3 regions of the Lysinibacillus sp. NPDC056959 genome follow, and region 3 is predicted to be linked to each of the others. Evidence: riboswitches for the same ligand, from Rfam matches in the RefSeq annotation. Region 3 holds a riboswitch; each other region holds the start of a gene.
The links. A riboswitch is a leader RNA that binds a small molecule or an ion and turns the genes downstream of it on or off. The one in region 3 is predicted to bind thiamine pyrophosphate.

Region 1 (7,553 bases), on a different contig from region 3:
AAACATTCCCGTTAGAATCACATGCCATTCAACGCGAAATTGGTGGTTATGTATTACCACAATATCAAAATTTGTCTGTAAAGGTGAAGAAGCCTGATATCGAACTTCGTGTAGAGGTGCGTCATGATGCAACATATATGATGGCACAAGTTATTCCGGGTGCAGGTGGAATGCCTGTAGGCTCGAATGGTAAATCTTTATTAATGCTTTCAGGTGGTATCGATAGTCCAGTTGCCGGTTATTTAATGATGAAACGAGGAGTGCGCTTAGAAGCGATTCACTTCTTTAGCCCACCATATACAAGCCAAAACTCATTGGAAAAAGTAAAGGTACTTGCTAATGAATTAACGAAATTCGGAGCGAGTATACGTTTACACGTTATTCCGTTTACTGAAATTCAAGTTCTTATTAAAGAAAAAGTACCATCTAATGTATCGATGACAACTACTCGTCGTATGATGCTAAAAGTGGCTGACAAAGTACGTGAAGACATAGGCGCACTAGCTATTGTTACAGGTGAAAGTCTTGGGCAAGTAGCGAGTCAAACTCTTGAAAGCCTTACAGCTATTAATGCAGTAACGAACACACCGATTTTACGTCCATTAATCTCATCAGATAAATTAGAAATTATCGATATTGCAGAGAAGATTGGCACATACGAAACGTCTATTCAGCCATTTGAAGACTGCTGTACAATTTTTACTCCTGCAAGTCCAAAAACAAAGCCAAAGCTTGAAAAGGTTGAGCATTACGAAAGCTTTTCGGATTTTGATGAACTCATCGAACGAGCAGTGAAAAACCGTGAAGTTTACATTTTCCCGAAAAAAGAACAAGAAGCCGATAAATTTGCGGATCTTCTATAGAAGAAACTTGCGATTTCATAAGAGCCGACTCAAAAGTACATTTTGAGTCGGCTTTTTTAGTCTATTTCCTTCTGAGGTACAATTTACCTGAAATATTTTTGTATTAAAAATCTAAAATCGCACATTCTATATTCACAAGGAGGTGAGAAACACATGGCAAACAACAACAACCGCAGTTCAAATCAACTTGCTGTACCTGGTGTAGAGCGCGCACTTGATCAAATGAAATACGAAATTGCACAAGAATTTGGTGTTCAATTAGGAGCTGACGCTTCAGCTCGTGCTAACGGTTCCGTTGGCGGTGAAATCACTAAACGTCTTGTACAAATGGCAGAATCTCAATTAAAAGGTATGCCGAACAACCAATAATTGCTTAATTAGCAATTATTAAAATTAAAACCAGTGACCGTAAAAGGCACTGGTTTTAGTTTGTTTAAAATGTTTATTTTTTATCCCGTATTAACGGGGAGTAATTAAAAAACCGGATTGAAAGACACCCACTGATTAAAGTTTCACTTTATCCTACAAATGCTTTAAATGTAGAGACTGTATTCGGAATATCCTCACTTTCGCAAATTGAGGAAATAACTGCTATTCCATCTGCACCTGCTTTAAATACCGTATGTGCATTCGAGCAGTTTATGCCTCCAATTGCAACGATAGGCAGCTTTGGATATTGTCTGCGAACTTGTTGTAAAAATTCAGTTCCAATAGGCGGTTTGGCATCACTTTTAGAAGTAGTTGAAAAAATTGGACCAATTCCTACATAGTCAGCACCATATTGTAAAGCAGTTTTTAATTCCGCTTGAGAATGAACAGAAACACCTAGTATCATGTTGCCAATTTTTTCACGTACCATTGACACAGGAAAATCTTCTTGGCCAATATGAACGCCATCTGCTCTAAGTTTTATAGCGAGCTCTACATCATCATTAATAATAAACGGAACATGATACTGTTGACAGAGGTTTTGACATTTACGAGCAAAATTTTCATAGGCTTGTCCAGTAAGGGGATTTGGCCCTTTTTCACGGTATTGAAACATAGTAATTCCAGATTGGAGAGCTTTTTCTAATACGGTTAGTGGCTCCTGATTGAAAACATTACCTGTACCCATAATAAAATATAGCTGTAAATCGTCACGTTTCATGAATGATCACCTCGCAGGAATCCTTATACTGTTGATAAGCAAAATGATTTGTTGGACCATGGCCATTCCCAATGGATAAATCATGAGTTATTGCTAATTGAATAAATTTTTTAGCTTCCTCAATTGCCATTTCTATAGGTAGCCCAAGACCAAGAAAAGCAGTTAATGCAGCGGAAAATGTACATCCTGTACCATGCGTGTTTTTTGTTGTAATACGAGTAGATTGCATAGAAAATGATCGACCATCTTGAAAAAATACATAATCAGTAGCATAACATTTATCCTCTACATGACCGCCCTTCATAACGACGCATTGAACGCCTGTCTGTAATAAGATCTGGGCTACTTCGTTAATATCTGCTATAGAATTAATTTTTCTTCCGGAAAGGGTTTCGGCCTCAGGAATGTTTGGCGTTACAATTGTTGCTAAAGGTAGCAAATGTTTTCGTAATGCCTCAATTGCTTCTTGTTGTAATAAGCTCTCGCCACCTTTTGCGATCATAACAGGATCTACAATAAGGGGAATATTTACTTCGGCTAAAATATGTGCAATTGATTGGATGATTTCGGAGGAAAACAACATTCCTGTTTTAATAGCACTAATTGAAAAATCCTCGATTAGCGCTTTCAGTTGTTTTTCAACAAAGCTCACTTCAATTGGTAAAACATCTGATACACCCAAAGTATTCTGGGCCGTTAAAGCTGTAATGACAGACGTTCCAAATACTTTTAATTCCTGGAATGTTTTTAAATCAGCTTGTATACCTGCACCGCCGCCACTATCTGAACCGGCAATTGTCGTTACAATATGCATTATTCTTCACCTTCCTTTGAAAGGCGATGTAGTTCATTCAATACAGCAATTTGAAAATCGCCAATGAATCGAGTAGAAGAAGCGGCTTTTTCTGCTAATTTTTTATAAAGCGATAATGTTTCTAGTAATTGGTCAAACGGTTGAGCTCCTGCGGTGAAGGAGGCACAACATAGTGCACTCAATAAGCAACCAGTTCCAGTAACTTCTGTCATTTGTAAATTTCCACCCGTAACCCATTGCTGATGTTTGCCATCAGTAATAAAATCCTTTTCACCGGTCACAATAACAATACAATTGTATAGTTGAGCTATTTTCTGTGCCTCTAGTTCTATAGAAATTGAACCACTACCACTATCTACGCCTTTTTGTTGCCAGTCTACATTGGCAATTGCTGCAAGCTCTCCGATATTACATCGAATTGCCGCAAATTTTATTTCCTCCAATAATTGCTGTACTGTTTGTTTCCGGTAAGTCGTTGCACCTGCTGCAACAGGATCTAAAACAACCGGAATGCCAAGAACATTTGCTTTTTTCCCTGCAAGTAACATGGATTCTTTCATTCGCTCATTAAGGGTCCCGATATTGATCAATAAACCTGAGGCGATTGTGACCATTTCTTCAACTTCATGACCGTCATCAGCCATGACTGGTGAAGCGCCTACTGCTAATAAGCCATTTGCTTGGAAATTAGCAACAACATAATTCGTCATGCAATGAATAAGTGGATTTTGTTTACGGATCGTTTGGAATATCAATTTAAGTCCTCCTCGTTGGATGGACGTAAGCGTGCAAAAAAGGCTCTTTGCGTGCAAAAAACACGTAAAAGAGCCTTTCATCAGTAAGTCGATGTGAATTGCTCCCTACGTCAGTATTAACTAACAGGTTCAAAGGGTCAGGTTTTACCTTCTCAACTCTAATTGAGTCCCCCTGCAATTATGCTTTTAGTTGACCAAAATGTACCATATTATTCATTCACGTTCAATAGGGAGTTTTTTATTTTTATTCAGCAATTCTGTGCGAAAGCGATGATTACGCCAAGTTGAAATAAATAGAAGCAATACGTGACTGATGCCATATAGCGGGGCATGATAGTTGTCACGACTTTAATGAATTAGAGTGAATTCCATTGAAAATGATAAAAATTGAGTTTTATAATGGGCGTAACAAAAGGGGGCAATTGCCATGAAACGAGAAGATTTAATCGCACCAGAATGGTATAACATTTCAGAGGAAATTGAAAAGTATGCACAGGATCCTACCAAAAATGCATTATTAATTTATAGCGAAGACGAGGAAATTCAGTACTTATCATATACAACTTTACTTGAAAAGGCGAATCAGGCAGCACATGTATTTACCTCCCAAGGTTTAAAAAAAGGCGATGTTATTTTAGTCATGGTACCGAGGTCAGTGGAAGCATATATCGTATATATTGCAGCTTTGAAGGCAGGGTTAACGATTATTCCTAGTTCAGAAATGCTGAGAACTAAAGATATTGAATATCGAATCAATCATGCCGATGCAAAAGGAGTTGTTGCATTTGAGCCTTATATTGAACAATTTGATAATGTGGAAAATTTACAAGCAATAAAGCAATTTGTCATTGGTCATGCACATGAGCCTTGGCAACCGTTGCTTGAAAAAATGCAAGGCCAACCAACATCTTATATAAGCTCTACTCCAACTAAGTGTACAGACATTGCATTTTTAGCATATACAAGTGGTACAACAGGCAATCCAAAGGCAGCGGTACATACACATAGCTGGGGTTACGCACACTTGCGAACTACTGCGCCAAATTGGTTAGGGGTTCAAGAGGGTGACATTGTTTGGGCAACAGCAGCTCCAGGCTGGCAAAAATGGATTTGGAGTCCGTTCCTCGCTACTTTAGGAAGTGGTGCAACAGCATTTGTATACAAAGGTCACTTTGATGCGGCAACTTACTTTGCACTGATTGAAAAATTCAATATTAATATTCTATGTTGCACACCAACCGAATATCGATTTATGGCGAGTCTTGAAAATTTACAAGATTTTAATGTAAGTACAATACGTCAGGCTGTGTCAGCAGGTGAACCTTTAAATAGTGAAGTGATAAAAGTATTTTCCGAAGTTTATAATTTACAAGTACGAGATGGCTATGGACAAACAGAGAATACATTACTTGTTGGTACAATGGTAGGGATGGAGTCTAGAATGGGATCAATGGGCAAACCTACTCCGGGTAATACTATTGAAATTATAAATGATATTGGAAATCCTGTTGCGGTTGGGGAAGTTGGAGATATTGCTGTACACTGTGAAACACCCGCGTTATTTAAAAAATATTTAAACGATCCAGAGCGAACAAATTTACAATTTAGAGGCGATTGGTATATTACCGGAGATCGTGCATACAAAGATAATGACGGTTATTTTTGGTTTGAAGGACGTGGGGATGATGTCATTATTTCTTCTGGGTATACGATTGGCCCATTTGAGGTAGAAGATGCGTTGTTAAAGCATCCGGCTGTGAAAGAAACTGCCGTTGTTGCAAGTCCAGATAAGATTCGTGGAAATATCGTGAAGGCGTTTGTTGTGCTCTGTGAAGGAGAAGTTGGTAATGAAACACTTATAAAAAAACTGCAAAGCCATGTAAAAACTTTAACAGCCCCATATAAATATCCTCGTGCGATTGAATTTGTTACTGAGCTGCCAAAGACTTCATCAGGCAAAATTCGTCGTGTCGAATTACGAGAGCAAGAAAAAATCCATTCTATCACTCATCATTAATTTCCTAGGAAATAATGTCGAAAATCAAAGTTCCTGCTTTTTTATGAACTTTGATTTTTTTTATAATATTAGGTAATGTATTATAGGTTGAATAAGTTAAAGCTTTTGCAAAGTGTTGGAGATCAACTTCGTGTTAAGGCGATAAGCCATATTATTGCAATAAGTATGAAACAAATTATGATATTCATGAGGAGGCAGAAAAAAATGAATGGTAAAAGGTGGGCTGCTTTAATAATTGCAGGTGTGCTTTTAGTATTTTCATTAGGAATGAACACTATTTTTGCAATATTTAAATCAGATTTCTTTAGCAGTTTTGATAGCTTGGTTGCTGGAGACGACTTGATGGTATTAGAAGAGGTAAAAGAAAGCGGCAATATGGATAAACGTATTGCATATTTAAAGGTTGATGGTACGATTCAAGATGTTGGATCAAGTACATTATGGCAACCAATTTCTTATGATCATCAATTTTTCTTAAATCAATTAGATAATATTTTATATGATGAGACTGTGGAAGGTATCGTCTTAAGTGTTAATACACCAGGTGGCGGTGTCAAGGAATCAGCAGAAATATATAAAAAGCTGTTGAAAATTAAAGAAGAGCGACAAATTCCAATCTATGTATCTATGGATTCGATGGCAGCTTCAGGTGGTTATTACATTTCAGCACCTGCAGATAAAATTTTTGCGCAACGCGATACAATTACAGGTTCGATTGGTGTCATTATGCAATCTATTAATTATCAGGCGTTAGCAGAAAAAGTTGGTGTGAAATATGAAACGTTTAAATCTGGTGAACATAAGGATATGCTTAGTCCAATGCGTGAAGTGACACCGGAAGAGCGTGCTATGATGCAAGACATGATTAATGAAACGTATCAAGAATTCGTTAGTATTGTTGCAAATGGACGTAATATGTCTGAACCAGATGTGAAAAAAGTGGCTGATGGTCGAATTCTTAGTGGTAAGAAGGCCCTTGAAGCAGGGTTAGTTGATGAGATTGGTGATGAGGAAGCAACAATTACTGCATTGCGTAAAGACTTTGGTTTAGAGGACGCAGAATTATTCGAGTATACATATGATGTGGGTGGCTGGCAATCATATGTTGGGATGAAAATTGGATCCATATTTGGTCCATCAGCAGAGGAAAAAATGCTGATGAAAATTATGGCGGACTATAAAGCACCTAAAATGATGTACTTATATGGCGAATACTAAGGAGGGAGTACAATGACAAACAATGAGATTGTTATGCAAGGGTCACCCTCTATGGAGAATGCTCACCTAATGGATGAGCCAATTACGAATAAGATTTATGCATTAAAAACGGCAGGCTTTTGGATACGTTTTTGGGCATTTTTAATAGATGGATTAATAATTTCTGCAGTAGGTGGGATTCTCGTTAACCCAATTTTTTATTTAATGGATTGGTCATTATCTGAAACAGTGTGGTATGCACCGATTTCGATTATATCCGCTATTCTCTATTACAGTTATTTCGTATTAATGACGAGATTTTTTGGGCAAACATTAGGGAAAATGATATTTGGATTACGTGTTATTTCATTAAAGCATGAGAATCTGACTTGGTCAGATGTATTATTCCGTGATTGGATCGGGCGCATCATCAACACCGTTTTTATGCCACTTTATATTCTTGTAGGCATCTTACCGAACAATCAAGGTTTACACGATTACTTCGCGGATACAACAGTTGTTCATGAAAAAATATATATAGAAAAAAATATTGTGGAACCTCCTTTGCCAATCAAAGAGGAAAAGACTGAACCAGTATCTTTAGAGGAAAAATCAGAACTTGAAAAGCTAGAAGAAAAAAACGAAGAATAATGGCTAGAGCTGTCTCATTGCAGAGGCAGCTCTTTATTTTGGGTGATTCATCATTAGTTAGTTGGGAAATCAACCCTACATTATGGTGATGAACTTGGAAAAAGGT
Region 2 (7,553 bases), on a different contig from region 3:
TAACCTCTATGGAATGATCCATTATCCAAGGTGATGTTCGTTTATTGTCAAAAGGTCCTTCAAACGGCCATGGTCCATCTGTTTCTACCATCATTAGCTCAATTGGGTATTTTTTGATAAGCTGTTTAATTTCAGCCTCATACGTACAATCAGGCGTCACTGAAATGAAATACCCATTATGAATCATCCGTTCAATCACTGTCGCATCGCCTTTAAACCAATGGAAATGCGCTTTTGTTAGTTGATGTTTTTCTAGCAAATCACAAACAATCGTCGCATCCTCATAGACTGCATGTAACACAATCGGTTTATTTAATTCCTTTGCTAATCCAATAAACCGTTCTAACAATGCCACATATGGACGCTCATCAATAGCCTTCTCTTGCCTCAAATAATAAGGCAACCCTACCTCGCCAATTGCCACCATGTCATGAGCGTGTTGACGTATCCAATCGAATAAAGCGTTTTCCTCTGCTTCACTTGGTAACGGTTGTTCAGGATGAAAGCCAAACGCCGCCTTTACCTTAGCATAGGCTTTCGACAGTTTCAACGTCTTCTCACTCGACAGTAGATTCATGCTTACGGCTATAACACGTTCAGCTTCCTCTAGCAAAGTTGGTATGTCGTTTTCTTTATACTTGTCTAAATGAATATGTGCATCAATCAACATTCGCCTCATCCTTTTCTTCTTTTAAATACGAGAATAATTGTTGCTTTAATGCCGTAAATGAAGCGGAATGGCGAATTTCTTCTTGTCGTGGTCTTGCAAAAGGTACGATTATTTCCTTTTTCATCGTCGCTGGTCGTTTTGTGAGTACAATAATACGATCAGCTAAAAACAAAGCTTCCTCAATATTATGTGTAACGAACAATATAGATTTTCGATATTTCTCCCAAATCGATAATAGCCACGCCTGCATTTCAAGCCTTGTAAACTCATCCAGTGCTGAAAACGGTTCATCTAAACATAAAATAGGTTTATTACTGACAATTGCACGAATAAACGATACCCGTTGTTGCATACCACCTGACAGCTCATTAGGATATGCATTTACAAATGCTGCGAGCCCCACTTTATCTAACCATTCCTTCGCAACGTTAACATTAGGTTTTCCATGAAGCTCCTCGACCATCGTGACGTTTTCTAGGATCGTCCGCCACGGTAATAAACATGGCTGCTGAGGCATATAGCCAATCGTCCCTCTTTTTTTCTGGATATCTGTGCCGTTTAATAAAATAGCACCTTTATCTATAGAAGAAACACCACCAATTAATTGAAAAAGTGTACTTTTCCCACTGCCTGACGGACCGATAATCGCCACAAATTCCCCGTCCTTCACCTCAAAAGATAAACTACGGATAACTAGAAGGGAATCAAAAGATTTATCAATGTTTTGAATGCTTAGCATAGTTTCCTCTCCCCTTCACAACAAGTTTTTCTATTAATCGAATAGCACTAAATAATAATAAACTTAAAAATACGATAGCGAAAATCGCTACAAATACACGATCCGTTCGAAATGAAGACTGTGCCAATGTCATATAAACGCCAATCCCCATTTTCGCTCCTAACCATTCCGCAATAACAGCCCCCATGACGCTATAGGTAGCAGCAATCTTTATGCCTGAAAAAATCGCTGGATACGCATAAGGCCATTCTAACTTCCAAAAGGTTTGGGCTTTCGTAGCACCTATCATCTCAAAATAATGCTTTAGCTCAGGCGAAGTTTGACGAAAGCCATCCATTGCCGAAATAACTATAGGGAAAAAGCACACAAGACAAATAATAATGAGCTTTGGCAATAAACCGAAGCCAAACCAAATGATTAATAATGGTGCTAGGACAAGTACTGGGACATTTTGCGACATAATGAGAATAGGGTAAAATAGCTCCCTTATAAACGTAAAACGATGTAATAGCACCGCAACTGTGAGCCCACATAATATCCCGATAGCAATTCCAAGAAGTGCTAATTGTATAGTAGCTAAAGCATGCGGCACAAACGTCTCATACGATTGAAAGCCCTCTTTCAAAATGGCACTTGGTGCAGGCAAAAGCCAATGTGGAATATCAGCAAAACGGACAATTAGTTCCCATATGAACAAGAGGAAGGCGATAAAAATTATCGTCCTTCCTTGTTTAACAGCCTGCTTCATTACTTGTATTTCTCCGTTAGCGTATCCATTGTAATACCGGATGGCTGATATAAAATTTTCACTTGCGTAATGACATTGATTGCGCCAAGCTCGATCATCTTGGCATTCATTTTTTCAATAATTTGCAGCAAAGTCGCAAGCTCGCCTTCCATTGTCGTTTCTAATGGATGAACTTCATATTTCACCCCTGAAGCGTCGATAACTGCAATTGCTGCATCGACAAATGGGATCACATCTTCATATGTTTCAGTTTTCGGGATAATTTGTACACTTATTAAAGAGTTTGCCATATTACTTTGTCTCCTTTTTCGGTAAAAAGTCGTTTGTAAATGCTTGTTTTGCGTTAAATTCGCCCTCTAAAACTTTGTTGTCGGCCATCCATTTCGCGTAGTTTTCCCAGACAGCTAATTTTTGCTCGCCCCATTGTGCAGCATCGTCTTGATACTTATCTGCTAACCATTCCTGACTTTTATGCACAAGGTTCTTATCTAAATCCGGTACTGCTTCTAGTAAACTATCAGCTGCCTCATTAGGGTGTTTTATTGCATATTCATAGCCCTTTGCTGCAGCAGCGACAAATGCTTTTACCGTCTCAGGATTATCCTGAATCATTTTTTCATTTGTAGCAAGTACAGGTGTGTAATAATCTAACTGCTCACTATAATCTGTTAAATAAAGCATGTTCAGCTTTTCGCCACGAAGTTCTGCTTCAATACCTGTCCATGCATAATAAATCCACGCAAAATCAATATCTTTTTTCATCATAGTGAAGAAATCTAAATCACCTGCATTGACGATATCTAACTTATTAATATCTGCATCTTCTGTTTGCATTAGTGATTGTAGTACAGCCTTTTCAAGCGGTGCACCCCAGCCACCGTATGTTTTCCCTTCAAAATCCTTTGGTGACGTAATGCCTTTTGATGCGGTAGATGCGAAGCCAGAAGTATTATGTTGTATAATCGCTGCAATCGATACTAAAGGTACATCCTGCACACGAGCCTGTGTAATTCCTTCCTGATAGCTTACGCCAAACTGAGCCTTTCCTGATGCTACAAGCTGATCAGCACCCGTTTCACCAGGTAATAAAATATCAACATCTAAGCCTTGTTCCTTAAAGTAGCCAAGTTTTTCAGCTACATATAAACCTGTATGATTTGTGTTCGGTGTCCAATCAAGAACTACCGATACTTTTGTTAATCCTTTAGCATCCTTTTTAGTTTCTTTTTCGCTACAGCCCACTAATGTTAAAAGTGCAACCATTAGGACCAATAACCATTTTTTCATGCTGAATCCTCCAAGTTAGTAGTGTGAAAGTGTTCATGAATGAATGTCTTTACCAGAAGAAACCGTTCACGGTCTGTTTACACGTAAGGTATGTGCATGCAACAAAAGTCTGAAAACATAAAAAACGCCTAGGATTCCTCCCAGACGTTGTACAATCAGTATCAAAAACTTTCTTTTTTTGAATAGATGTTCCCTACGCTGGTACGAGCCAAATCAGGTTCAAAGGGTCAGCGTCTATCGGACACAATCTCAGCTGGCAACTACCAGCCCCCCTACATTCTTTCGATATGAACTTTTCGAGATTATTATAACCATATCTATCCGTAAATGACAAGGGTCTGTTTATCGATAGCGCTGAATTATTATTAAACAGCCTCATCAAAGCACAAAACTGATTGGTTTCATTTTACAAAAAAGCCCAGCTCTCCAAGGAGCTAGGCTATAAAACTAATGTTATTTCTCTTCTTTTTTTACCGCGAAGACATGTGAAATGGCACCGTCTGTAGCTATATCCACTTTAAAGGAGCCATTTGAATGGCGATCTGCTCGAGTTAATGCTTGTACATCAAGGGACTCTTGCACACCTTTTTCCGTTTCAATCATTAGCTGTTCCCCATCAGTAACCTTGACTACAGCCACGATTCGATGCGGGTTCGCTTTTAACTCTGTTAATACTTTTAAGCCGCGTTTTGCACGACTAGTCAATTCTACTTCGGCTACATTCATTTTCTTCACAGCACCGCGTTGCGTAATAATTGCCACATAGGACGTTTTATCTGGTGGTAAAACATTGATGCCGACTAATGCTTCTCCGTCTTTCAGTGTAATCCCTTTGACGCCACCTGTTTTTACACCTGTTACTGGTAATTCCTCGATTGGGAAACGAATTGCATAGGCAGTATCTGTCGTTAACATTAGTTCTACCTCGTCCGTCACAATACTTGCAAAAATCATTTCATCGCCTGATTTGACATTCATCGTTTTTATCGGCTTCGAATAGCGTGTTACAGCATAATCCGCTACTGATGAGCGTTTAATTTGTCCATCTTTCGTAGCCGTTAAAATATACGTATTGGCCTGTTCGAATGTCTCAAAACCATATACAGCAATAATAGATTCATCTTTTCCGGTTGGCACAATACTTGAAATATGCTGACCAAGATCCTTCCAACGAATATCAGGAAGCTCATGGACTGGCTGATAAATATAATTGCCTCGATTTGTGAACAGCAGTAGATGATGCTGTGTATTTAAATTTGCTTCATATAATAAATAATCGGAATCCTTCATTGCAAAATCCTGACCGTTTGAAGCTGCATGTGAACGTGTAGATGTTCGTTTAATATAGCCATCCTTTGTAACAGTCACTACGACCTCTTCACTTGGTACAAGGACATCTAACGTAATTTTGATTTCTTCAATTTCTTGCTCGATTTTTGAGCGACGAGGCTCTGTAAAGCGTTTTTTAATGTCGAGCAATTCTTGTTTAATGACACGTACAAGCTTTGCTTCACTATTAAGAATCCCTTCAAGCTTGGCGATCAGTTTATTTAATTCATCTTGTTCATTGCGAAGCTCTGTAATATCTGTATTCGTTAATCGGTATAATTGCAAGCTAACGATTGCCTCTGATTGTACTTCTGTAAAGTCAAACTTCGCTTGTAAATTCGTTTTTGCATCTCTTTTATCATTCGACGAACGAATCGTTGCAATGACTTCATCTAAAATAGACAATGCCTTTATCAAGCCTTCAACTATATGCGAACGATCTTTAGCCTTTTGCAAATCATAAATAGAACGGTTCGTCACGACTTCCTTTTGATGGGCAATATAAGAATCCAATAACAATGGCAATGTCATCATTGTCGGACGACGATTATGGATAGCAATCATATTAAAATTATAGGCTACTTGTAAATCAGTTGTTTTAAACAAGTACTGTAAAATCCCTTGTCCTGGAACATCTTTTTTCAGCTCAATGACAACACGTAGGCCGGTACGATCTGATTCATCGCGAATTTCTGCAATTCCTTCAAGTCGTTTATCCACGCGCTGCTCATCGATTTTCTTCACAAGATTTGCTTTATTGACATCATACGGTAATTCCGTAATAACGATTTGCTCTTTGCCACCTTTAATTGGCTCTACGACTGCTTGAGCGCGCACAATGATTTTACCGCGTCCAGTCTCATATGCCTTTTTAATACCATCGACACCTTGAATGATGCCACCTGTTGGGAAATCAGGCCCTTTAATAACGGTCATTAATTCATCAACCGTGGAGTTTGGCTTATCTAAACGCATAAGAACACCATCTAGCACCTCATCAAGTGCGTGAGGTGGGATGTCCGTCGCATAACCTGCCGAAATACCCGTTGAACCGTTGACTAATAAGTTCGGGAAACGAGCTGGTAAAACAGTCGGCTCCATATCCTGATCATCAAAGTTTGGCACAAATTCAACGGTTTTCTTGCCAATATCGCGGAGCATTTCCGCTGCAATAGCAGATAGTCTTGCCTCTGTATAACGCATCGCTGCCGGTGGGTCACCATCAACAGAGCCGTTATTCCCATGCATTTCAATAAGCATATGGCGCGCCTTCCAATCCTGACTCATACGCACCATTGCTTCATAAACTGAGCTGTCACCGTGTGGGTGATAATTACCGATAACATTACCGACAGTTTTGGCTGATTTACGGAATGGTTTATCGTTCGTATTGCCCTCTGTAAACATCGCATATAAAATACGTCGTTGCACAGGCTTAAGACCGTCACGTGCATCAGGCAACGCGCGGTCTTGAATAATATATTTACTATAGCGACCAAAACGGTCACCCATAACTTCTTCTAAAGGTAAATCTTGAAATTTTTCCGTACTACTCATGCTTGGTCCTCCTCTTGTTGGATGAATTCATTGTCTAAAATATTTGAATCATCCTCCATACCGAAGTCTACATTCGCTTCGATCCATTTACGGCGTGGCTCTACTTTATCGCCCATTAATGTTGTCACACGTCTTTCAGCACGTGCACCATCCTCAATTGTTACACGAATTAATGTACGCGTTTCAGGGTTCATTGTCGTATCCCACAGCTGGTCAGCATTCATCTCACCAAGCCCTTTATAACGCTGTAATATGTAACCCTTTCCAACTTTTTTAATGGCCGTTTGTAAATCATTTTCGGTCCAAGCATATTCAATCACTTCTTTTTTTCCAGTGCCTCTTGATACTTTATAAAGTGGTGGTAATGCGATAAATACCTTTCCAGCTTCGATCAATGGTCGCATATATCGATAGAAGAACGTTAGCAGCAACACTTGAATATGTGCTCCGTCCGTATCAGCATCGGTCATAATCACGACCTTGTCATATGCTGCATCCTCGACAGAGAAATCTGTTCCGACACCAGCACCAATAGCATGGATAATCGTTGAAATCTCTTCATTTTTCATAATATCCTGAAGCTTTGCTTTTTCAGTATTAATAACTTTACCACGCAATGGTAAAATCGCTTGGAACGTACGATCTCGCCCTTGTTTTGCAGACCCTCCTGCAGAGTCACCTTCGACTAAATACAGCTCGTTTTTCGCAGCATTTCGCGATTGTGCAGGTGTTAATTTTCCGGAAAGAATCGTACTGCCTTTTTTGCTTTTCTTGCCGTTTCGTGCATCTTCACGTGCTTTACGAGCAGCTTCGCGTACTTGCTGCGCACGAATAGCTTTACGCACAAGAGATGCAGATAATTCAGCGTTTTCCTCAAGCACATATAAAATTTGCTCCGAAACAACACTATCTACCGCCGAGCGCGCTTCACTAGTTCCGAGCTTACCTTTCGTTTGACCTTCAAATTGTAGTAAATGCTCTGGTATACGAACAGAAACAATCGCAGCTAAGCCCTCACGAATGTCTGTCCCTTCAAGGTTTTTATCTTTATCTTTTAACAGGCCAATTTTACGCGCATATTCATTGAAAACACGTGTTAATGCTGACTTGGCACCTGTTTCATGTGTACCACCATCACGAGTACGAACATTGTTAACAAATGAAAGGATTGTTTCTGAGTAACCATCATTGAATTGGAAGGCGAATTCTACTTCAATATCGTC
Region 3 (7,553 bases):
GTTTTTGCACTAGCTGGTCCCTATATTTTATTACCCGTAAAGGAAGAACAAGTATTATTCTTAGTTGACCGTTCTGCTTCAATGAATGGTACAGATGATGAGATGGTCAATTTTATAGCGGAAAGTTTACAGTCGAAAAAAGATGAACAACTTGCCGGAATTTATTCTTTTTCATCGACATTACAAACGGAAGCTATGTTATCGAACTCTTTAAAGGAAGTACCGAAGTTTACAACTATAAAAGCAACAGATCAAACAAATATCGAACAGAGTCTACAGCTCGCTTCAGGTATTGTAGATCCGAAAAAAGCAACGCGACTTGTGCTCTTAACGGATGGCAATGAAACAAAAGGAGATGCCTTAGAATTTGCCTCAAAGTTTAAAGGGGCAAATAGTAGTGTTGATGTAGTATCATTTAACAAACCTGTAGCTAAGGATGTATCTCTGAAAAGCTTTGTAACACCACAAGTTGCTTATGCAGGTGAACAGCAGCAGCTAGTCACTGAAATAAATGCAACTGTAGCAGAACGAGGTGAGCTATTATTATATGAAAACGATCAGCTCATCCATCGTGAGAAAGTGGAGCTTGCAGAAGGTTCAAATATTTTTACGTATAAACATGCAGCAACGGCTGAAGGGCTTGTAAAATATGAAGCACTCGTGCAGGTCGATCAAGATGCGATTTTAGAAAATAATAAATTAACGAGCGTCACGATGGTGCAAAGTGAACCACATTTATTAATTGTTAATGGCTATGAAACACCATCACCAATCGCAGCAGCACTTGGCAATCAATCCATTTCCTATGATGTGGTAGATGCTAAAAGTCTACCAAATGAGCTTTCTAGTTATTTACAATACAATGCAATCATTTTTGATAATGTGCCAGGCCATTTAGTAGGCGAGGCAAAAATGACTGTCATTGAGCAAGCAGTGAAAAATTTTGGTGTCGGTTTTACAATGGTTGGTGGCGAAAATAGTTTTGGCTTAGGCGGTTATTTTAAAACACCAATCGAAACTTTACTACCTGTTGAAATGGAGATTAAAGGTAAGGAGCAATTACCATCATTAGGGCTGGCAATCGTACTTGACCGCTCTGGAAGTATGTCTGGAGCAAAGTTAGAGCTTGCTAAGGAGGCTGCCGCCCGTTCAATTGAAATGCTACGAGATGAGGATACGCTCGGGTTTATTGCCTTTGATGACCGACCTTGGGAAATTATTGAGACAGGGCCACTTGGCAATAAGGAAGAAGCTGTAGATACGATTTTATCTGTAACGCCAGGTGGAGGTACTGAAATATATGGTTCACTTGCTAAAGCTTATGAAAATCTAGCAGATTTAAAGCTGCAGCGTAAGCATATTATTTTATTAACAGATGGACAGTCACAGTCGGGTAACTATGAAGACTTAATTACACAAGGAAAAGAAAATGGCACGACTCTATCAACAGTTGCAATTGGTCAAGATGCAGATGCTAACTTACTTGAAGCACTCAGTGAGATGGGGAGTGGGCGTTTTTACGATGTTGTTGATGAGCAGACGATTCCCTCTATTTTATCTCGTGAAACTGCTATGATTTCACGCACATATATTGAAGATAACCCATTTTACCCATCTATATTTAATGCATCTGGCTGGAATACGCTATTTACAAATGGGGTACCTAAAATGAATGCTTATATAGGTACGACAGCAAAGCAGGGGGCCACTGTTATCGCAGAAAGTGAGAAGGAAGATCCTGTACTTGCAGAATGGCAATATGGCCTTGGCAAAACATATGCCTTTACTTCTGATTCGACAGGAAAATGGACGGGAGACTGGGCAAGATGGCAAAATTGGGGTACATTTTGGCAAACGCTTATTTCAAAAATGCTACCAAGCTATAACGATGTTGCCTACGATGTACGTCTAGAATCAGACGGCTCCTTTGTTATTACTGACCCAACAAATGAAGCGGCATTCTTAGATATTGTTGCTGTCAATGAAGCGGGTGAAGAACTTGAAACACAGCTTGAGGCAATTTCAGCATCACAAGTTCGAGCAGTCGTGCAAGCAGAACCAGGACTCATCTTCTTCCGCATTACCGATGAAGAACAAGCTATTTACCAGGCTGGCTTAAGTGTACCTTATAGTGTTGAATATGAATTACGTCCAGTGAACGATAAGCTAATCAAAGAACTAACAAAGCAAACAGGCGGCTCTGTTTTGAAAGAACCGAGCGAAGTATTCCGTGAATTTACTAAAAAAGGAGCGGAACGCCAAAATATCGCAACATGGCTTATATTAGCAGGGATGCTACTATTCTTCATTGATATTACCATTAGACGCTTTGGTTGGGGTTTCCTAACAAGACCGAAGAAAAAAGATCAGCGTGTAGAGGAAAAACCAATACAGGCAGAGGACACAAATGTTGCCCAGCTATTAAAGGGCATGAAAAAACGACATTAGCAATTTAAAAACGATGGTTCAACGCTTTATAGCAATGAGCCATCGTTTTTTGTCATTTCAAGGCTATCATCAATAGTTGGATGACATTTACAAAGTGGGTGGTGAAAATAGGGAATATATAATTCCTGCAAACTATTAGTGCGGTCAGATATACTTTATTTTCCAAAATATTCCGATAAGTCGATGCAACATTCCGATAAAATCTGAAATTGTTCCGATAAAACAGAAATTCATTCCGATAAATCACTCATCCCTTCAAAAAGGATTTATGAATTATAAAAGAGTATTAAGGTTAGTTACAAATACAGTTTTACGTAAATTGCTAGCAACGACAATGCCTAATACAGCACCAATAGTACTTGAAGTTAAAAAGGCTGGCATAAAAAATAAAGCAGCTACAGATGTCCCCATTAATAAATGTGCGTAAGGTACGGCAATGAGTGAGGCAATAATACCTGTTCCAAACATTTCACCGATACCTGCGAGCCATTGTTTGCCGCTGTATTTATAGGCAAGAGCTGCACATAAAGCACCAATAACACTGCCGGGTATAGCTAATAATGAGCCTGTGCCTGTGAAAATACGAATAATGGCTGTGATAAAGGCGATCATAACGGTAGGCACTGGTCCAAGAATGATCGCGCCAATTACATTAATGGCATGCTGTACAGGGTAGGCACGCGCAATGCCTGTTGGTATTGAAACGAAGGTAGAACATGCTACGGCAATTGCTACTAATAAGGCCATGATTGTTAATTTTCGAATTGACATAATTTCCACTCCTATTTAGTATTTAGTGAATCGCTAATTAACCAGAAAAAAAGCCGCTCCCTAAAAGCATTAGGAAGCGGCCTTGCATTTAAAATAGCAAAAAGCAAGTGTCGCCACTTCCCTCCGCTAGTGTGAACTAGATCAGGTTCAAAGGGTCCGTATATGACAATATACGTCTCAGCCTTTTAAAGACTCCCCTAGTGGTAAACATTTAATTGTTAGTTTTTCTCCTAATAATGTAGCACACTACTAAAAATAGTCAATAACTTTTCAGACTAATTTGAATCAGGATGCATAAGGTGTGGTGCTTTTTTCATTGTCCAAATAAGGGCAAGGAAGAAGCAAGCCATTAAAATAATAGACCCGAAAATATAAGGACTGTTCATATTCCAATCGAATAACATACCTGCTAAAGCTGGACCAATCATATTACCAAGACTCATATACGCATTATTCAGACCAGCTGCATAGCCTTGTTCATTTTCAGCAAGCTTTGAAATCAGTGTGTTGACAGCTGGGCGAATCAATGTCGTAGCTGTAGAGAAGATTGTCGCTACAATTAAAATAAGTGCAAACCCAGATGCGAATAATATTAAGAAAATCGAAACGGCTGCAATAAATAAATTGACTAACACTACTTTCATTTCGCCGAAGCGATTAAACAGCGGTGTAATAACAAACATCTGTACAACAACACCAAAAGCGCCGCCCATTACTAATATAATGGCGATATCAGTAGGTGTGTAATTAAACTTTTCTGTAACAAATAATGATAATGTTGTTTGGAAGTTAGCAATTCCGAAAGAGAATACAAGCATGATAATTAGCATGACAAAATAAGGCATTTGGACTGAACGGGCCATCTGCTTTACAAGATTATCCTGCTTCTGCGCCTTTTTCGCTGTGTTCGGTTTTGTAGCAGGTAATAAAAAGAACGATAAAATAGCTGCTAAGATAGCTGCAAATCCAGCAGTATAAAATGGAAAATGTAAACTAACTTTTGAGAGGAATCCACCGATACCTGGTCCAATCATAAAACCAAAGGACATTGCTGCCCCTATCATCCCCATACCTTTTCCGCGTTCCTCGTACGTTGTGACGTCAGCCACAAATGCCATTATAGGAGGTGCTACAAATGCAGATCCAAGGCCACCTAAAAAGCGTGCCAAGAAGAGCATCCACACATCTGTAGATAGCCCGAAACCAATTTGTGCAAGTCCTGTAACTATAAGACCGAAAATAATGAGATTTTTACGACCGTATTGATCGGAAAGATTCCCAGCAATTGGAGAAAAAACAAATTGTGCTAAGGCGAACGTTGCAATCAACATGCCAAGTACTTGTCCTGCAGCACCAAATAGTTTTAAATACTCAGGCATGACAGGAATAATAATTCCGATACTCCCCATTGCGATAAACATATTAAACATTAAAATATATAAAGCCGCCTTATTAGACTTCTGCTGGGTCATCGAATACCCCTTTCTTTATTCAAATATATTACAGTCTACCACAAGGCTTGTACGTTTACTATTGACTATAAGTCTGAAATAAGAGACTTATTTATGGGGGTTCTAATTATTAAAACAAGTCCCACACTCGGTTTTCCCATAGAAATCTACCATTAGTTAAACGAAAAAAGAGGCTAGGAATCAGGTGTCAATTCAAATGACCTTCTTGCAAAGCGAGTGGTTGATTTCCGTTCCGACTGGGCGCTTTGTTGCTGACGCTTCGCTTTCGCACAGTTAAAACATTTGCCGCTGACGCTTCGCTTTCGCGCAGTTAAAACAGTTGTAGCTGCCGCTTTGCTTTCGCTACAGAAAACATTCGCTTCGTTCCACTATGCTGATCCCCAAGGAGTCGCCCGGTCTCCACTCCAATCAACCACTTCAGAAGCATCAGTATATTTTTATAGAAAAATAAAAAATATTACATCAAAAAAACGCAAGAAATCAACTTTTCTAAAATTGATTTCTTGCGCTTTGAGCTTATCGAATACTCATTTTAAATTCTAAAAACAGCTCATTGTATTTACCCAAATAATCAGGGCCTAAGTTTTTATAAACTTCTAATGTTTTACGTTGTTCTTCAGAAGGATAGAATCGCTTATCAGATACAACTTCCTTATCCATTAACTTCATCGCTGCAATATTAGGGGAAGAGTAGCCTACATAATCAGCGTTTTTAGCACCTGATTCAGCTTTTAGCATGAAATTAATGAAGGCATGTGCACCATCTAGATTTTTTGACGTTTTTGGGATGACCATATTGTCAAACCATAAGTTTGAGCCTTCCTTCGGTACAGCAAAGTCTAAATCTTCATTTTCTGACAACATGTCAGCTGCTTGACCAGACCAAGTGAGTGCCACGGCCGCTTCTTTATTAACCATCAGCGGTGTAATTTCATCCCCGATAATGGCTTTTACATTTGGCGCTAATGTGATTAGTTTATCCGTAGCCGTACGTAGCTCCTCGTTATTTAAAGAGTTGAGCGAGTAGCCAAGGCTGTTTAAGCCCATACCAATCACTTCACGTGCACCGTCTACTAAAAAGACTTTACGCTTTAATGAAGGATCCCATAAGTCCTCCCAAGAAGAGAAGTCAAGATTTCCAACGAGCTTTGGATTATAGACAACACCGACTGTTCCCCAGAAATATGGAACAGAATATTTATTGTCGTCATCAAATGGTAAATCTAAAAAATACGGATCGATATTTTTAAAATTAGGGATTTTCGTTTTATCTAAAGGAACAAGTAAGTTTTCTTCCTTCATTTTTTCAATCATATATTCAGAAGGTACTGCAATATCGTAAGCTGTACCACCTTGTTGAATTTTTGTCATCATTGCTTCATTTGAATCAAACGTCTCATAGATAACATGAATGCCTGTTTCTTTTTCAAATTGTTTCAGCAAATCAGGGTCAATATATTCTCCCCAGTTAAAGATTGTTAACGTATCTTTACCACTTTTCCCACCGCCCGCACTTAGGGCGTCTGCAGCATAGAATAAAAGGGCGGAAACGACAAGTATTGCGATTGTTGCTTGAATTAATTGCTTCATTGAGTTCCCCCCGTTCTTTTATTAGCGCGGCTTGTGATGAAGTAATAGCCAACTACGACTATAACCGTTACAAAGAATACTAAACCAGAAATAGCATTAACCGTTAAGGAAATACCGGCACGTGCCATCGAATAAATTTCAACAGATAATGTACTGAAACCGTTACCTGTTACGAAAAATGTTACCGCAAAGTCATCTAGAGAATACGTTAAGGCAAGGAAGAACCCTGCAAAAATACCAGGTTTAATATACGGTAAAATAACACGCATCATAACATCTTTTTTCGTTGCTCCTAAATCTAATGCAGCGTCGATTAATGATTTATTCATTTCTAATAGTTTCGGTAAAACCATCAGTACAACGATTGGAACACTGAACGCTACATGTGCTAATAAGACAGAAGCAAAGCCTAATTTAATACCAATCATTGTGAATAAAATTAAAAAGCTTGCACCAATAATGACATCCGGGCTAACAATTAACACATTGTTTAAAGAAAGTAGTGTATTGCGCATTTTGGAATCTTTAACAGTAACAATACCAATAGCTCCTAGTGTTCCAATGATTGTAGAAATCAATGCAGAGAGTAATGCCACGATGACTGTATTAATTAGAATGACGAGTAGACGTGAATCCTCAAAAACAGCTTTATAATGTTCTAACGTAAAGGACTCAAAACTATTCATCGTTCCACCACTATTGAACGAATAGAAAATTAAATAGAAGATAGGTGCATACAAAACGATAAAAACAATCGCTAAATATACTCTTGCTGAAGCAGATAGTTTTTTCATCGTACGCGACCTCCTTTATCCTTTTTCTGTCCCGTAATTAACATAATAATGACCATAAATAAAATTAAGAAAACAGCAATTGTTGAACCCATTCCCCAGTTTTGAGTGACAAGGAATTGTTGTTCAATAGCTGTACCCAGTGTAATAACACGGTTTCCTGCAATTAAACGAGTAATCATGAAGAGTGATAATGCTGGAATAAATACAACTTGAATACCTGATTTAACACCGTCCATTGTTAACGGCAAAATAACGCGACGGAACGTAGTAAAGGCAGATGCCCCTAAATCACGTGCTGCATAAATAAGTGCCGGATTTAAACGATCCAATGAGTTGAAAATCGGTAAAATCATAAATGGAATAAAAATATAAACGGATACGAACACAAAGCTAATATCAGTGAATAGCATTTGCTTCGGATCAAAACCAAATACTTCGATAAATGCATTTAATGGGCCGTACAAGCCGAAAATCCCGA

Region 1: it holds a riboswitch for thiamine pyrophosphate, as region 3 does, so the genes downstream of both, thiM (hydroxyethylthiazole kinase) here and thiW (energy coupling factor transporter S component ThiW) in region 3, are expected to answer to the same signal.
Region 2: it holds a riboswitch for thiamine pyrophosphate, as region 3 does, so the genes downstream of both, ACFTQ7_RS08115 (ABC transporter substrate-binding protein) here and thiW (energy coupling factor transporter S component ThiW) in region 3, are expected to answer to the same signal.

What each region holds. Positions count from the first base shown of each region.
Region 1 is NZ_JBHURE010000025.1:23,073-30,625, forward strand. It holds gene thiI (tRNA uracil 4-sulfurtransferase ThiI) at 1-863, shown strand, start outside; gene ACFTQ7_RS20715 (alpha/beta-type small acid-soluble spore protein) at 1,017-1,232, shown strand; gene thiE (thiamine phosphate synthase) at 1,381-2,013, opposite strand; gene thiD (bifunctional hydroxymethylpyrimidine kinase/phosphomethylpyrimidine kinase) at 2,003-2,827, opposite strand; gene thiM (hydroxyethylthiazole kinase) at 2,827-3,582, opposite strand; TPP riboswitch at 3,668-3,766, opposite strand; gene mbcS (acyl-CoA synthetase MbcS) at 4,010-5,599, shown strand; gene sppA (signal peptide peptidase SppA) at 5,804-6,817, shown strand; gene ACFTQ7_RS20745 (RDD family protein) at 6,830-7,447, shown strand.
Region 2 is NZ_JBHURE010000005.1:61,585-69,137, forward strand. It holds gene ACFTQ7_RS08095 (TatD family hydrolase) at 1-670, opposite strand, end outside; gene ACFTQ7_RS08100 (ABC transporter ATP-binding protein) at 660-1,409, opposite strand; gene ACFTQ7_RS08105 (ABC transporter permease) at 1,387-2,157, opposite strand; gene ACFTQ7_RS08110 (thiamine-binding protein) at 2,157-2,447, opposite strand; gene ACFTQ7_RS08115 (ABC transporter substrate-binding protein) at 2,449-3,444, opposite strand; TPP riboswitch at 3,618-3,728, opposite strand; gene parC (DNA topoisomerase IV subunit A) at 3,898-6,330, opposite strand; gene parE (DNA topoisomerase IV subunit B) at 6,327-7,553, opposite strand, start outside.
Region 3 is NZ_JBHURE010000001.1:337,022-344,574, reverse strand. It holds gene ACFTQ7_RS01595 (VWA domain-containing protein) at 1-2,448, shown strand, start outside; gene thiW (energy coupling factor transporter S component ThiW) at 2,722-3,219, opposite strand; TPP riboswitch at 3,321-3,428, opposite strand; gene ACFTQ7_RS01585 (MFS transporter) at 3,495-4,691, opposite strand; gene ACFTQ7_RS01580 (ABC transporter substrate-binding protein) at 5,208-6,281, opposite strand; gene ACFTQ7_RS01575 (ABC transporter permease) at 6,278-7,075, opposite strand; gene ACFTQ7_RS01570 (ABC transporter permease) at 7,072-7,553, opposite strand, start outside.